Regions from separate parts of the Paenibacillus sp. FSL R7-0048 genome, predicted to be linked through region 2. Evidence: predicted binding sites of a transcription regulator. Region 2 holds the regulator's gene; each other region holds the start of a gene.
What was found. Region 2 encodes Rex, which represses fermentation and respiration genes when NADH is low (regulators of the CRP and FNR family bind a similar motif). Its sites were predicted from a motif close to TTGTGAAATATTTCACAA; they were not measured.
Positions count from the first base shown of each region.

Region 1: a site for Rex is predicted at 1,878-1,895, ahead of NSQ91_RS03685 (flavocytochrome c). Genes of this name have one in related genera too.
Region 3: a site for Rex is predicted at 2,792-2,809, ahead of nirB (nitrite reductase large subunit NirB). Genes of this name have one in related genera too.
Region 4: a site for Rex is predicted at 2,151-2,168, ahead of NSQ91_RS20635 (polymer-forming cytoskeletal protein). Genes of this name have one in related genera too.

Region 1 covers NZ_JBBORF010000001.1:845,110-849,268, reverse strand. The annotation lists gene NSQ91_RS03695 (aminoglycoside phosphotransferase family protein) at 1-683, opposite strand, end outside; gene NSQ91_RS03690 (spermine/spermidine synthase domain-containing protein) at 736-1,623, opposite strand; gene NSQ91_RS03685 (flavocytochrome c) at 2,107-3,630, shown strand; gene gnpA (1,3-beta-galactosyl-N-acetylhexosamine phosphorylase) at 3,714-4,159, opposite strand, start outside.
Region 2 covers NZ_JBBORF010000001.1:4,790,063-4,794,221, forward strand. The annotation lists gene NSQ91_RS21365 (cell wall elongation regulator TseB-like domain-containing protein) at 1-224, opposite strand, end outside; gene NSQ91_RS21370 (amidohydrolase) at 397-1,698, opposite strand; gene NSQ91_RS21375 (redox-sensing transcriptional repressor Rex) at 1,685-2,338, opposite strand; gene dinG (ATP-dependent DNA helicase DinG) at 2,469-4,159, opposite strand, start outside.
Region 3 covers NZ_JBBORF010000001.1:5,085,502-5,089,660, reverse strand. The annotation lists gene NSQ91_RS22740 (hypothetical protein) at 1-337, shown strand, start outside; gene NSQ91_RS22735 (hypothetical protein) at 365-757, shown strand; gene ric (iron-sulfur cluster repair di-iron protein) at 1,140-1,835, shown strand; gene NSQ91_RS22725 (hypothetical protein) at 1,986-2,696, shown strand; gene nirB (nitrite reductase large subunit NirB) at 2,927-4,159, shown strand, end outside.
Region 4 covers NZ_JBBORF010000001.1:4,615,684-4,619,842, forward strand. The annotation lists gene NSQ91_RS20625 (histidine phosphatase family protein) at 1-612, shown strand, start outside; gene NSQ91_RS20630 (hypothetical protein) at 675-920, opposite strand; gene NSQ91_RS20635 (polymer-forming cytoskeletal protein) at 1,541-2,092, opposite strand; gene NSQ91_RS20640 (LacI family DNA-binding transcriptional regulator) at 2,733-3,644, shown strand; gene NSQ91_RS20645 (MFS transporter) at 3,693-4,159, shown strand, end outside.

The DNA.
Region 1 (4,159 bases), 3.9 Mb from region 2:
GTTCTGAACACATCAGCATAACGCTCAGAGATATATATTTTCAGCAGAATAAGTGACCAGGCAAAATCATATCTAGAGTCTCCCAACTGGCCGTTCGTCCAATCGATTATGGTATATCGCTCTTTATTCTCCACTATATTTCCGATATGAAAATCCCCATGAATGATACAGTCTTGCTTCATTGGAGTTTGCTCAACCAGAGAAGTCAATACATTATAAATATCAGATTGTTCTTTAGCTTCAGGGAAAAAGTAGCCGATGAAATCGTATTTTGGCAGTTGTATATTTCCAATCTCTTCAACGCGAATTTTATGTATTTTTGCTAATAGGCTTGCGAGTTTCTTCATTTTCCTGGTATTCATTTTATGAATAGGGGTTCCGTCAAAACTTGTTAACAACACCTTATGTCCCTCCGGATTGATTCCCCAGCCCACTGCTTTAGAGACGGCTACTCCTCGTTCGGATAGAACATCCAATAAACGATATTGAAACTGGACATCCGGTCTGGATTCCTTATTCCATGTTTTCAGTACATAGCTCTCTTGATCAGAATTAATCCTCATGACCTCAGCTTCAAATCCTTGATCCATTGTATGCGCAGTTAAGCTGTCTTCCTGATTTAATAAGTCGTTTATGATTTCGTTGTGCTCTAGCCAATTTATGATAGATATAGGAGTTTTCAAAAATGGGTTCTTCCTTTCGGAGTCAGCTACAACAGATTAACGCAACTCAAAATTACAAATAACATAAAATAGATTGTTCTATCCAGTACATAAATACAGTATCCGGGCTTTCCTTTTCAAACTTTTTCATTTTTAAATACATGTCCATTCCATCAGAAACATCATGCCATAAATCCGTAAATACAAAATCATATTTTTCCTTAGACATATGTTGTTCTGCATATTCGAAAGCATCTGCTTGGATAAGCCTGATCTTGTGAGCATTACTGAATTGTGGCAGTACATATTTATTAAATAAATCAATGACATCTTGATTTTTTTCAACAACCGTTATGCTTTCAACATTAACTTTTTCAGAAACCATATAAGCATAATAGCCAAGTCCAAGCCCAAACGTAAGAACATTCCCAAACGCTTTATCAACAGCTTCTTTCATTGTTTCTATTTCATTTGGCGTGATCGTCATCCAGATTCTGTCATTCTCCAAGACAGCCGGGAACATGAATTCAGTTTGAAAAAAACCAACCTGAGGAATTTGTCTTCCCTCTTCTGTCCGGATGATATCATTGCAAACAAAACCTTCAAAAGGTTTATATTTTTCATATTTTAATTCACTATTATTAATCTTTATAGTTGGTATCTTGATATTTTTATAATATGGATTGTCATAATATTCATTTGCATCAAGCTTATGAAGCATATTGCTAAAATATTGGTTGAACAATTCCTTATCATCAACATTATCAACCGTATCCATCCCAAAAGCAGCAGCCAGCATTAAACCAAAAGCGTATTCATAAGATACACCACAGTTTACGATTTCTTCAATTTCTTCTTTGTTAATAAAGTCGGGGGTATTATTCAAATAGCGGCTTAGTAAAGCAAACACTTTATAGTTATCTTCTTTTACTTTTTCTTTTATTACGTTATTAAATTCCATATTCTCACCTATTAATTAGAATTTGTTCCTATGTCTCATGTTAGTCTTTCCGGATTGACTAGTAGGCAATACTCTCATTTTACCATTTAAAAATCCAGAAGAACAAAAACCGCTTTACTAATCCGTGACAGTTACCACTTCTACAGTGAGAAAATCTCACGCCAAATCTTCTAGTTATATGGTTTATGGTCCATTTTCCGCCTAATCCGCTCAATATTTCGTTACCCTATGTTAGAATAGACGACTTGTATAATTTGTGAAAACTTTCACTAATAGTCATGATTGATGGTATACTTAATAAGAAGATGAACTAAAGAGAATAACGATGGAAACTGTGGACGTAACCGTAGAAGATTTGAAGTTAGGAGAATAACAGCGACGCGCGCGCTTCTCCACTTCCAACTCCCTCTGATACTTCCTTTCTTTTTTGTCGGGTTCTTTTGGTACATCTTAATAGAGAAATATAAAAGTGGAGGGTTAACAATGAAAAAGAAAGCAGCTGGTGCTCTGAGTCTCGTCCTCTCTGTCATGCTCGTTATCGCAGGTTGCGGTAATGGAAACGACAAGGTGAACGAGAGCAAGAGTAATAACAACGAGAAAAAAGAAGTTGAAGCCGTCTCCGGGGCATCTGAAGCAAGCTACACACCATTCGATCAATTAAAAGATAAATATGATATCATCATTGTCGGTGCGGGTGGTGCGGGAATGTCCGCGGCGCTTGAGGCCAAAGAGAAAGGCATGAACCCTGTTATTTTGGAAAAAATGCCGGTTGCCGGCGGGAACACAACCAAATCCTCTTCGGGGATGAACGCTTCTGAAACGAAATTCCAAAAAGAACAAAACATTGAAGACAGCAATGATTTATTTTATGAAGAGTCATTAAAAGGTGGCCATGACACTAACGACAAAGAAATGCTTCGTTTCTTCGTTGATAATTCCGCGAGTGCGATCGATTGGCTGGATTCCATCGGAATCCGCTTGAACAATATCACCATTACAGGCGGCATGAACGAAAAACGTACACACCGTCCTGAAGATGGCTCTGCTGTGGGACAATACCTTGTCAAAGGTTTAGTGAAAAACGTACAAGAGAAAGAAATCCCTCTTTTCGTGAATGCTGATGTCAAAGAAATCACTGAAAAAGATGGCAAAGTAAATGGCGTCAAAGTCCTCTTTAACCAAACAGAGGAAAAAACAATTACGGCAGATGCTGTCGTTGTAACCACTGGCGGATTCGGTGCCAATATGGATTTGATCTCCGAAGTAAGACCTGACTTGGAAGGCTACGTTACTACTAACCAAATCGGCAGTACCGGGGACGGCATCAAGATGATTGAGAAACTCGGCGGCACAACCGTCGATATGGATCAAATCCAAGTTCACCCGACTGTGCAGCAAGAAAAATCCTACCTCATCGGCGAAGCTGTTCGTGGGGAAGGCGCTATCCTTGTTTCCAGTGAAGGTACACGGTTCACCAATGAATTGGATACCCGTGATAAAGTAACAGCTTCCATCAATACACTGCCTAATAAAGCAGCTACGCTGGTCTTTGATTCCGGTGTTAAATCCCGTGTGAAGGCTATTGAACAATATGACAAAATGGGCTTCGTGATTCAGGCGGATTCCATCGAAGCTTTGGCCAAAGAAATCGGTGTTCCAGAGGATAAGCTGGCAACAACGCTTGATACTTGGAACAGCGCCGTTAAGAATAAAAAGGATGCCGAATTTGGCAGAACTACAGGAATGGACAATGACCTGTCCACTGGTCCTTTCTACGCTATTAAAATTGCTCCTGGGATTCACTACACCATGGGTGGCGTGAAGATCAATACGAACACAGAGGTTCTAAATAAAGATGGTGAAGCTATCCCTGGTCTGTTTGCGGCAGGCGAAGTTACAGGCGGCTTACACGGACAAAACCGGATTGGCGGCAACTCTGTTGCAGAAATCATTATTTTTGGTCGTCAAGCTGGGATCAAATCTGCTGAATTCATAAAAGCAAAATAAGTAGATAACAGATACTATAGGCCTCACAGCAAAAAGCTCAAGCATCGGCAAGTTAGCCGCTGGCTTGAGCTTTTTTAATGGGATTAATCGCCAATAGTTCGGATAATAGTATCAAACGGATCTAATTCCAGGGTTTGTTGTCCATATTCCGTATCAATCGTAGTTTTTTGAAGCTGGTCGCTATTGTTAATCACGACGAGTATTTTACTTTCTGGATAATAAGCACACTCTGTATATAAATTATCCGTAATGTACTTTGTTTCCTTTAACTCATTCCCGGCATAACGAATCACATTTAATAGCAATCTTGTATTTTCAAAGCTTAAGGTGAAAGAAGGCAGGTAGATCCCCTTTCCTTTACCAAATGCATGGGTGGACAATGTTATCATCCCACTCTTTTCACACAATACCGCTGCTGAGCCATCCGTAAGATAAATGTTATTTTTAGGTGTTATGCTGGCTCCTTCAGGCACTAAACCTTGCTCATCTCTAGCCTCAAATGTCCATCTTCCATGAGCTACCTTGGAGC
Region 2 (4,159 bases):
TCATTTTTTCCTGTTAAAACCCAGTACACTGCATTTTCATCCCAAACCGATTTTTGTGCTTTAGTTACCTCTGTTAGACCCGCTCTGGTTTTGGCAACATCCTTAGCGATATCACGCTCGTTCCATTGATCTTTCATAATATAGGCATAGAACTGGATAAGTCCAAACCCCAGGAGCAGAATCAGAACTGACCCCAGGAGGATCCATTTTTTCCTTTTCTTCAAGGTACAGCTCCCTTTCTAGTAATATATCTTTTTTGATTATATAACACACCCGCGCGTTTATCCAAAATTTCATAATTTTCTAGCTTTCCCAGCCTTAAAAATACACAAAAGGCCGCAACTTTTGCTAAAAGCAAAAAGTCGCAGCCTATTATTTATTCGTTATTCTCCAGACTTAACGCTTCAATAAACCTTCGAAGGCTTCTTGCGCTTTACGCCGGATAGCTTCCTCATCCAGGGTTAAGCATTGTCCATGCTTGATGACCTGTTTACCATTCACCCACACATGCTCAACATCCTTAGCGCTAGCAGAGTAAACTGCATGAGACAACAGATCTGTGTGTGGCAGCAAATGCGGCTGATCGATATCAATAGCAATGAAATCTGCTTTCATCCCTACAGCAAGTCTGCCTACATTATTTAAAAAGATGGACTGCGCGCCATATTCTGTAGCCATACGCAGAGCCTCTGGAGCTGGAACAGCCGTTGGATCACCGCTGACACCCTTATGAATGAGAGCTGCAAGCCGCATCTCTTCAAACATATCCAAGTTATTGTTGCTTGCCGCGCCATCCGTGCCAAGAGACACCTTCACACCAGCTTTTAGAAGATCAGTAACCCGAGCCACTCCGCTAGCCAGCTTCAAATTACTGCCCGGATTATGAGATACACCCACATTATGGCGAGCCAAGATCTCAATCTCTTCATCATTTAAATGAACACCATGTGCAACTATCGAGGGACGTGTGAACATGCCAAGCTTCTCTAAGTGAGCTACAGGACGCAACCCGTAATCCGCCACATTTTGTTCCACTTCACGTTTCGTTTCGGACATATGCGTATGCATCGGTAAATCCAGATCATGCGCTGCCTGCACGAACTTAACCAGGAAGTCCGGAGGGCAAGTATAAGGGGCGTGCGGCGAGATCATAGTAGTAATTCTACCTTCAGCCTTTCCATGCCAGTTACGGGCAAAAGAAATTGCTTCCGCAAGCTTGTGATTCTGTACATCCTCTGGACATAACCCGATCACACCACGCATCAATACGGAACGGATACCTGATAACTCAGCTACCTCGGCTACTCGGTCCATATGATCATACATATCGAGGAAGGTCGTAGTTCCACCCTTCAGCATTTCCAATACAGATAAGGAGGTTCCCCAGTATACATCATCACCGGTGAACTTTTCCTCCATTGGCCACATCTTCTCCTGAAGCCACACTTGTAGCGCTAAATCATCTCCATATCCACGCAGCAAAGACATCGCCGCATGACCATGTGTGTTTACAAGTCCAGGCATGAACAGCAGACGGCTGCCATCAACCACTTGCACTCCAGCTTCCATCTGAGGCTCTTCTTTTCCTATGTAAGTGATTAAATCATCTTCAATAGTCATATATCCACTCAGAACCGGCTCATCCGTTCCCGGAGTCAGAAAATACCCGCCCTTAATTATCGTTTTATTGTTGTTCATGTTCGCTTTCTTCCTTTCCATCCCGCAAGTAATAAGCAAGACTTTGCAGATCAGTTGTAAAATCAGCTGCATGCACCCGGATATTCGGTGGTGTCTTCAGAATCACAGGGGCAAAGTTCAAAATCGCTTCAATCCCAGAAGAAATGAGAATATCTGCTACATTTTGAGCTTCTGAATCAGGTACGGTAATAATGGCAATGCGAATACCTTGCTCACGAATCGTGCTGCCTAGTTCATCCATCGGTTGCACAGTAAGGGAGTTGATCTTACGTCCAACCTTAGGAGCGTACGAATCAAATATAGCCGTGATTTTCATAGTATCTTTAAGATATGCATTGTAATTAGACAAGGCATGTCCGAGATTACCTGCTCCAACTAAAGCTACATTAAGCTGTTGATCCAGCTTCAGGATATGACGGATTTTCTCAATAAGATACGTTACATCATAGCCGATACCTTTTCTGCCGAAGTCACCAAAATATGCTAAATCCTTACGAATCTGTGCGGGATTAAGATCAAGCTTTTGTCCAAGTTCCTGAGAGGAAACTGTTAATATTTCGCGATTCTGGAGATCATTCAAAAAACGCAAGTACACAGGCAGTCTGCGAACAACGGCTTCTGATATTTTATCCGATTTCATATTTTTCCTCCTAAAAATAGTAATGTTCTTGTGAAAATCCATATTTAAACGTCTACCTCTCCTTATTAAGGACGGTACTGTAACACACCGCCCTTAAGGATAAGGAGGAGCTAAACTGAAGACGAGCGTTTTAAGAAGCGCCGCCATCCTCTAGCCATTCCGCTATGCGAGGGACCATTTGATCAGTAAGCATATGCTCCATTTTGGGACCAGGCAATGAATAAAGGAAATACTTCCCGTAATGAGATTCAATAACCCTTGTATCATAAACAATAACTATTCCGCGATCCTGCGCCGTGCGAACCAGTCTTCCGAATCCCTGCTTAAAACGAATAACCGCTTGAGGAACAGATAATTTCATGAACGGATTCTTCTTCTGGGCCTGCAATAACTCCGACTTCGCTTCCGCCAACGGGTGATTCGGTGGTTGAAACGGAAGTCTCACGATGGCCAGGCAAGTCAGTGCTTCACCTGGAATATCTACACCTTCCCAGAAGCTGCTCGTCCCCAGCAATACGGATGCTGCACTGTCCTGAAAGCGGCGGATCAGCTTGCTCCGGCTGCCACCTTCCACGCCTTGACCAAGCACCGTAATCTCTTGTGAGGCCAAAGCCTCTTTAAGCGGATCATATACCTGACGCAGCATTTTATAAGAAGTAAACAGAACCAGCATCCGCCCACGTGTTGTTTTAGCAGCTTCCGATAATGACTGTACGAGTGTATCGACAAATCGAGCATCGCCCACACTCCCCTTCACACTAGGAAAATCACGCGGTATAACTAGCAGTGCCTGCTCGCGATACTTAAAGGGAGATGGAAGGAGTGAGGTCATTAGACGTCCCTCTTCTACTGCTTCGTTAAGTCCGAGATTATCAATCATAAATTGAAAAGATTTATCTACAGATAGCGTCGCCGAGGTAAGCACGATGCTTTTTTTCTTATCGAAGAACAACTCTTTAAGCTGGCTGCTAACATCCACAGGGACGGCATACAGCTGAAGTGATTTGCTGCGGTAATTTCCATTTGCCTCCAACCAATATACTACATTATCGTCATTCAGCCCCATAAAGAATCTTACTTGCTCACGTATGGAAGCCAAATCTTTAAATAAACCGCTAATATCAGTAACAAGGCTGTCTGCTGAGGATTGGCTTTCCTGGTCACGCATCTCGTTAAGCATTTTATCACCCTTACGGATGATGTCGCTTAACGTCAGATTCATAGTGTTCTCTAGCGCAACCAATTCATCCCAATCCTTCGGCTTACGGGCGGGAATCAACCGCATAACCAGTTGTCCCGCTTCCCCTGCCCCTGCATCACTGCGTTCCGGCAAAAGGCTGAACAGCTTGTCGCTGAGTGCATCCCAGGTTTCTTTGACGGTAAGCAGATCCGGGTAGATCCGATCGATGACTCCGCTCCATTCTGAAGCCTCTTCACTGCCTGACGACTGTAATATCTGACGCAGAGCAGGAAGCTGTCCGTTTCGGCTATCTTTATACAGCCGCGATAATGTGTGTGCCACAGTGAAATGCTTCATATGCATGCCAAGATGTTTACCAGCCACATCTTCTAAATGATGTGCTTCATCAATGACAAGATGCTCGTAAGCCGGAAGCAGCTGGTGCCCAGCCTTAACATCTGCGAATAGCTTGGAGTGGTTCGTAATAACCACGTCAGCAATCCCAGCTTCATGCTTGGCCCTATGATAATAACATTTGCGGAACCAAGGACAAGAACGGCCCAGACAGGAATCGGTATCGCTTGCCACCGTCTCCCAGAAGTCACCGCCCCGGCCGCTTAAATTCAGCTCTTCATCATCCC
Region 3 (4,159 bases), 300 kb from region 2:
GAAAAATAACAGTGGTCTTTCCGAGGTTGATTTTGTTGTAGACATGAATGGCAAACTTCATATTGGGAGAGGGCATTCCTTTTTGGCAAATGGGGAGTCTGTTCAAGCGGCAGGAAAGCTAAAACTTAATAATCAGGGACAGGTCCGAAGCATATCTAACTTATCCGGTCACTATACTCCTTCAATTGAGCAAGCAAAATTATTCTCACAAGTTCTTGAGCAAATAGGGGTGAAAACTAAAAATGCATGGCTTGAAATATACACCATAGAAACAACTCCTTCAGGTTACGTTAATACAAATGAACTTGTTAAGATTTCTAGTATTCAGATAAAGTAGGTGATGAACGTGGAAGAGATAAAACAGATGAATAAAGATATTTTTAAAGGGAATTTATTAAAAACTATTGAGGAAATATCAAGAAAGAAAGGATTGATTTTTACCGATTGTAAATTTGTTATAGAGCCTGTGAAAGAAAAAGACAAGCCGCTAAACGGTGCAGATGATATGATGAGGCTAAACATTTTAAGTGAAGAAAACATTGGGAATAAGCAATTAACGCTGGATAAAACTATAAATATACTTTGTGGACTAGAACCATTAGTACCAATATGGATAGATGTAATCTTCATTGAAATGAATGAAGACACGGCTATTTATAAGTTGCGGTGCAGTTTAAGGTTTAGAAAGCCGACTTTATTAAGAAATGCAGAAACTGGACACGCTCCTTTTAAGGCTGTAACAGAAGAAACTTTTTAAGTATTGCTCAAGCTTCTTCTTTTGGTGGGGCTACCGAGTGCCTAAGTAATCTATTATTCAGCCAATAACACATATAATACCTGTATAAAATTTCGTCATTTCGTTTGTACATACAATAATGCTTGGTAATTTTAACCTAAAGTACGCTAAAGCGTTATGTAAACAGGTTGATTGTGGTCAGAGATCACCATAATTGACCTTTTTCGTTCAACAAAGAGATACAATTTTCGTGAGTACAATCACAAGTCAAAACTCCTTTCAGGGTTAAGGTGAACAGGTAGAAAAGATTTTTTCAGAACCTGATCACATATCCCGAGGAGGAACTATTATGGAAACTAAACAACCTAATGATAGAATTTCGGATTTACAGCATAAGCAATCGGTGCAACCTGGATTTACTCCAGATGCCCTGGTAAAAGATATTGTACTGCAATTCCCAAAAGCTGCGGATTATTTCAAGTCCAAACGGATTGATTTCTGCTGTGGAGGCGCCAAACCTCTTGCTGAAGCAGCTGTAGAGCGTGGACTAGATCAAGAGATGATCATTAGTGATCTCAACAAGCTGTTCGAGGAATATCCGGTACCTCAAGAAGAACTCGCATGGAACACAGCACCTTCTGCAGAGTTAATCGAGCATATCGTGAGTAAACATCACCATTACCTGCGTGAAGAGCTGCCCCTGATTAGCCAAAATGTAACTAAGGTATACCGGGTTCATGGCGGAGATTCCCCTCATTTAGAAGAGTTATATAGTTTGTTTAATGCACTCAAGGAAGATCTGCTTCAGCATACAGCTAAAGAAGAGGAAGACGAGTTTCCAAAATTATTAGCGTATGATGCCAATCCAAGTGAAGAAGGGCTGACCATACTTCGTGAGGCATTAGTTGACCTTGAGAGTGAACATGACACAGCAGGCGATATATTGAGACAAATACGCAAAATAACAGCTGATTTCACCCCACCGGCTCATGCTTGTACAACCTATCGTTTGACTTATGCCCGGCTAGAGGAGCTGGAGAGCATGACTTTTGAACATGTTCATCTGGAGAATAATATATTGTTCCCTAGATTCCAGTAGAAAAAATGAGTTTTCATAGAGTCCCTTAGGGGACTTTTTTTATATTTGAGAACAAAGCTTATTTACGTTATTCTTAAATAGACAGTATGCATAACTTACTACAAGCCTGAGACGCTGTGTGGTCATTAGGCGGGACAAGGCGGTGTCACTATGCCCACGAAATATATGTGGAGGTTGTTACTAGGATTAGTCATCGTATTCATAATAGGTGGGTGTTCCACTCTTGCTGACATTAATAATGAAGGGAATAATGGCTTAGCAGGATCAGACGGGCCTACGCTTTCGCTTATCGTTGCGGGAAATGACTTGCTTACCAACCCTTTGGACAAGCAGCTTAGCGAGAGCTACAGAAAAGGGATAACGATCTTTGACCTACTGAAAGGTAGTGGGAAGGCCACCTTTTCTGAGGATAACACAAGCATTCTAACGGTAAATAATATTTCACTCGGTCCAGGAATGAATTGGGAGCTGCAAATGGATGGGGAGACCATTGGACCTGAGGATTGGGGTCGAACAGTCGGGCATGAATCAAAATTAGTAATTACGGCGATGTCTAAGGAACAAGAGGAACCCCTTCAAATTGTGTTGTTGACCGTGAATGGTGGAAGTGAGCAAGTGAATTTGAATCATTCATATGTTATGGGATTTACTGAAGATTTAACAGTGAGAGGTTTGTTGAAGAACAGCAGTGTGGTGCAGTTGACCGAAGACAACAAAAAGGTGTTATCCATTGGTGATTATACTCCTCTTAGCAATGAAGTTTGGAAGATGAAGGTGAATGGGAAGCAGCTGCTTGAGAATGGAATGGACATGAAGCTTAGAGTGCAGGATGAATTGGAGATTTTATTGGCTATACGTTAAAAAAAGTACATAAATGCCAGATCAACGGTTGCTCAGAACCCGTGATCTGGTTTTTTTTATTGGAAGTTATAACCTAATAAAGTTGCCTTACTTTTATGTGAAAACATTCACATTTAATGTGACTGTAATCACAATCTCTCTTAAATTTTGAAATGTATAATTCCATTATGTAGAAGAGAAGTTGAAGCAAAGTTCAACAAGAACGGATAAGAATGAGGAGGCACCTAACCATGGCAGCGAAGAGAGAAAAATTAGTATTAATAGGCAACGGTATGGCAGGCATAGGTACGCTAGAGCAGATATTGAAGCTAGGTGGAGCTTATGACATTACGGTCTTTGGAAGCGAACCTCATCCCAATTATAATCGGATCATGTTGTCCTATGTTCTCGAAGGCAGCAAAACCATCAATGATATCATCCTAAACGACTGGAATTGGTATGAAGATAACAACATTACCTTGCATACAGCAACAACAGTTACACGAATTGACGAGCATTCTAAGCAAGTAATTGCAGATAACGGTATGGCTGTTTCTTACGATAAAGTGATTATTGCAACGGGTTCGAATTCATTTATTTTACCTGTACCTGGTTGTGATAAGGAAGGCGTTGTGGGTTTCCGGGATATTGCAGATTGTGATGCAATGCTGGCTGCGGCTAAACAATACAACAAAGCGGCGGTAATCGGCGGGGGGTTACTTGGCTTGGAAGCGGCAAAGGGTCTTGTGAACCTTGGCATGGACGTTACTGTAGTGCATCTGATGGAAGATCTAATGGAGCGCCAGCTGGATCGTAATGCCTCCTATATGTTGCAGGCTGAGCTAGAGCGTCAAGGCGTGAAATTTGCTATGGGCAAACAAACAGTAGAATTGACCGGGGAACAGAGAGTAAGTGGATTACAATTTAGTGATGGCACTTCACTTGCGGCTGATTTTGTAGTTATGGCTGTAGGCATCAAACCGAATATAACTGTGGCAAAAGAAAGCGGAATTGCTGTTAATCGTGGGATTGTAGTGGACGATTATCTGCAGACCTCTATGCAAAATGTATATTCCATTGGCGAATGTGCCGAACATCGCGGAGTTTGTTACGGATTAGTAGCTCCGCTATTCGAGCAGGGGATGGTTCTAGCTAAACATCTCTGCGGAAGCGATACAAACCCATATGAAGGTTCTGTTGTCTCCACCAAATTAAAAATTTCCGGAGTGGATGTATTTTCTGCAGGTGAGTTTATGGATTCTCCTGAACATGCTGTAATCTCAAGCAAAGATGAATGGAAGCGAACCTATAAGAAAATTCTGCTCAAAGACAATGTCATTGTTGGTGCAGTCCTGTTCGGGGATGTGACAGAGTCGGCTAACCTGCAAAAGTTAGTAAAACAAGGCGCTGTAATGACCGATGAAATTTATACAGAGGTTATGGGTACGGGCTGCTGCGGAAATGGAGCCAAAAAGAGCACATCC
Region 4 (4,159 bases), 170 kb from region 2:
AAAACAGTATTCTACTTAACCCGCCACGGGCAAACAGAATGGAATTTACAAAAACGAATGCAAGGGCATCAAAATTCTGCGCTTACAGCCTTGGGCGAACAGCAGGCAGAATGGTTAAGAGATCGTTTGGAAGTAGAAAACTTAGGCGCAATTTATTCTAGTACTAGTCCAAGAGCATTGCATACTGCGCAGATTTTACGGGGAAAGCGGAGTTTACCTATTCATCAGCAAGTTTCTTTAATGGAAATTAACATGGGGAGCTGGGAAGGATTGAATACGGATCAGATACAACTAGAATCCCCTTTACAATATTCCCATTTTTTCACCAGACCCGATCTATATATTCCTCTAACCTCAGGTGAAACTTACAAGCAGCTTGAACAAAGAGTAGTGCCGACAATGGAGCGCATCATAAACGATAACGTAGGGCTAGAAGTGCTCATCGTCACGCATCGGATGACTTTAAAAGTCATTATGGCTTATTTTCTCAATAAATCATTGCAGGAAATTGGGGAGTTACCGGATATTCTCTCTACAGCATTATGTAAAGTAACCCTAACTGATAACAATACAACCATCGATCTGTATGGAGATACTTCACATTATCAATGACTATGGGTCAAAAAATAAAAAGGTAACTCCGATTAACGGGGCTACCTTTATAGGGTTCAACATTAAATATCCACACTTTTGATTATAAAACTGCGGACCTTCATCCATTTGCCTGAAATGAATTCATCAATCGTTTTCGTCTTTGGTCTAACGCAAAAGCGATGTTTTGCCCCTTTATCAAAGCCCACAGCTTCAAAAATTAGGCTATCCCCTATTTGCTCCTTGAAGAACACCTGCTTTAATCCCAACCTATTTAACATTTCAAGCTTTACGCTCTCAATATATGTGCGCGAATACTCCTTAGACATATGTGTTCCTCCTAGTAGTGGTAGTAATATTATAAGTCAATATGAAGAAAATCAACAATAGTTCATATATTCATCCACAAAAAACAACCAGGCAGCGATTCTCCGTTGGAGGTTCACTGCCTGGTGTTTTGGGTCTGCGGTGGTTTGCTTGAGTAGGTTACGAGCTAAGCTTAATCATTCGTAGCTTTCGGATACCCACTCCGTTGTAACGCACTATCTTGTTGAAATTTGTAAGATAACTGCATTCTATACACTTATTCCATATCCACAAGGGCTAATTCTAACTTTAAGTGTATTCTATACAATTAAAAACTAGAGAAATAGCCTGTAGAGTATTAAATCAAGAAAATAGATGTACTAAATACAGCTATTTTCATTGGCCGAGCATTTTGAGCATTTTAGTTGTACAAAATACAGTTAAACCCATCTACTGTACACTTCAATACTCCATTACTTGTTACTTCAAAGCTTCCGTCGGCTCTCATATGGTAACTAGATGGGGTGTAGTCCATTATGAGTTTGCCCATTCATACTGATTCCTTTTTCCTGAACCTATCCGGATAATTCTATCTATTTAGTCCTTCAACTTCTACATCTAACTAATCGAAAACATCACTAACTTATTTAACTTCAGTTGCCCCAGTTACTTTACCTTCAATCCCTGCAGTTGCTTTCACATCTTCGTTTGCGAAGTAAAGATTGCCATCAATAGTCGAGGTTTCATGCAGATTAAATCCGTTCGCTTCTACATAAACATCACCTTTAATGGTTCCGCCTTGAACTCGTAAATTTTCACTTTGTACAGTTAACTTAGGTACAGTGAGTGTGTAATTGGCAGTAACTTTGTGATCAGCGTCTTGGGCATAAAGAGCAATCTTACGGTAGATGTCGCCGTCTGCGGCCCCTTTATCATGGAATTCGCCTTCAACAACAACATCTTGGGCAATCGTCACATCATTTAGAATGGCAATAATCCAATTTCCATCTTTACTTACAGCCTTGGTAAACGCATCTGCTTGATTTACGATTGAAGCTGTAGTAACTGCATCCGTTTGCTCTGTAGTTGGAGCCGTAGTAGCCGCCGAATTAGTCGCATTATTATTATTCGCACCACAACCAGACAAGACTGCAACCGAGACGCCTGCTACTAACATCATTTTAAATAACTTCATTTGAAATCCCCCTTGTTTTTGATTATAAATTAATTATATATTAAAATTTTTAATAAACAGGTGAAAATTTTCACAATATTGTGTCGTTATCTGAAGCGGTTTCACAAAGATCACTCCTTTCCATCCGGAATCGTATCCATAAGTAACACCTCATCTCGCTGCCCGTTTTAAGTTCATAGATCTTAATACTTATTTACCCAAATTTTAAGAAAGGTCACAAAGGTGCTTAATTCCACACAAAAAGGACACTCCCAACAACTGCGGAAGTATCCTCATAGTCTTTATTACTATAATTTTTTAGATTAAATACCCTCTTGAAAAAGATATGGAACTATCATACTCTACGCTTACTTTTTTAATGTTAGGTTTATGCAAAACATCAGCATAAAAATAATACAGCGGAAGGATGACCATTGGGTTAATAAGCATTTTTTCAGCTTTTGCATAAAGCTTGTTTCGTATAATTTAGCTTAAGACGATTATCAAGCAGATCTTCCCAGGGTTGAATCTCAAGGGCTACATTCTTCCATTTCTAGCAACTTAGCAGGGTCATCTGACTGCTCACTCCCCCCCATTGACGCTTTAGAATCAGAATGTTAATCTTTAGAAAATATCACAAGGATAAGGGAGCTATTTACTGGTGAAAAAGACAACCATGAAGGACATCGCACTTCGTGCCAATGTCTCCGTCGCAACAGTGAGCTATGTTCTGAATCGTGTCGGCAACCAAACCATTCCTGAGAAAACGCGCCAGCAGATTCTTCAGCTTGCCGAGGAACTGCATTACATACCGAATCTGGCAGCACGTTCACTTGCGAATCAGAAAACAGGATTGGTCGGTGTGCTTGTTAACACATCAGCCCATACCCCACACTGGAAGCTCCATGCCCAGTTCTCATTTATACATGCCTTGGAACAACGGTTAACAAATGCTGGTTACCATACGCTGCTATATTCACTTGATGTTGACCAGCCTTCTTTGGATATTATCGTAGAAAGAAAACTGGAGGCTGTATTTCTGATCGATGTGCGTGAGGAAGCCTTTTATTCGATCTCTAAACATTTTGTAGAAGGAATTCCTTTGATTCTGATCGACAGCATGATTGAAGATAAACTCTTTAAGCAAGTCCTTTTCAACTATCGAGCAGCTCTGCAAAAGGTAAAACCACAGGACCTTTCACAGGTATGTTTAATTATGGAGAGCTTCAATAACTCTTTCCTCACCCGCTTTATTCAGGACAGTCTTCCATTACCTGAAGAAGCGATATTCACCGTTGTCAATTTGGAGGAATTAAATACATTCTTACAGGAGGGGGGCTATAAAGAGGCTATTGTCATTAATGAGTTTATTGGAAGTTACGTTGAAAAAAACGGGAGGTTCGAACAACTCTCTGTTCATTGCACCTGCAATTGCCCGGAAATATTAGGCGATGACGTTCATAAATTCATTTTCACAGGGGATAAAGCGGCTACTGCATTTGAACTCATGGACAAATTATTGCATCATTCTGACTACTCCGCACAAGAAAATAATTGTTATTTTGTAGAATAATTTTTTTGGCTATTCACTTAAGCGTTTAAGTTGAAGGGAGCATAACTTATGCCTGGTCCTGTATTAGTGAAACAAGTTCCCCCTGCTGTTCAAGCTCATCCCTCTCTTTGGGGAAATCGGAGATTCCTGCTGCTACTCAGTTCGTACTCCATTTCCTTATTTGGTAACACTTTTCATAGTATTGCATTAAGTTTATGGGTACTGCAAACGACCGGCAGCGCCAAAATGATTGCCATCATCACGATAATCAATTTAGTGCTCAGTTCTTTACTTGGATCAATAGGGGGAACTTTTGCGGATAGGGTCAATCGTCGAACCCTCATGCTGATCACAGATCTGATAAGTTGCGGACTCGTAGTGACACTTGCTTTAGCCATTTCCCTGCCTTCTACTTCGTTCATTGTCGTCGCTATACTGACGGGTCTTACGACCGTTTCAGCTTTATTCCAGTCCCCGGCATACCAAGCTTCTATCACTACTGTTGTTGGTAAAGAACATCTACAAAAAGCGGTAGG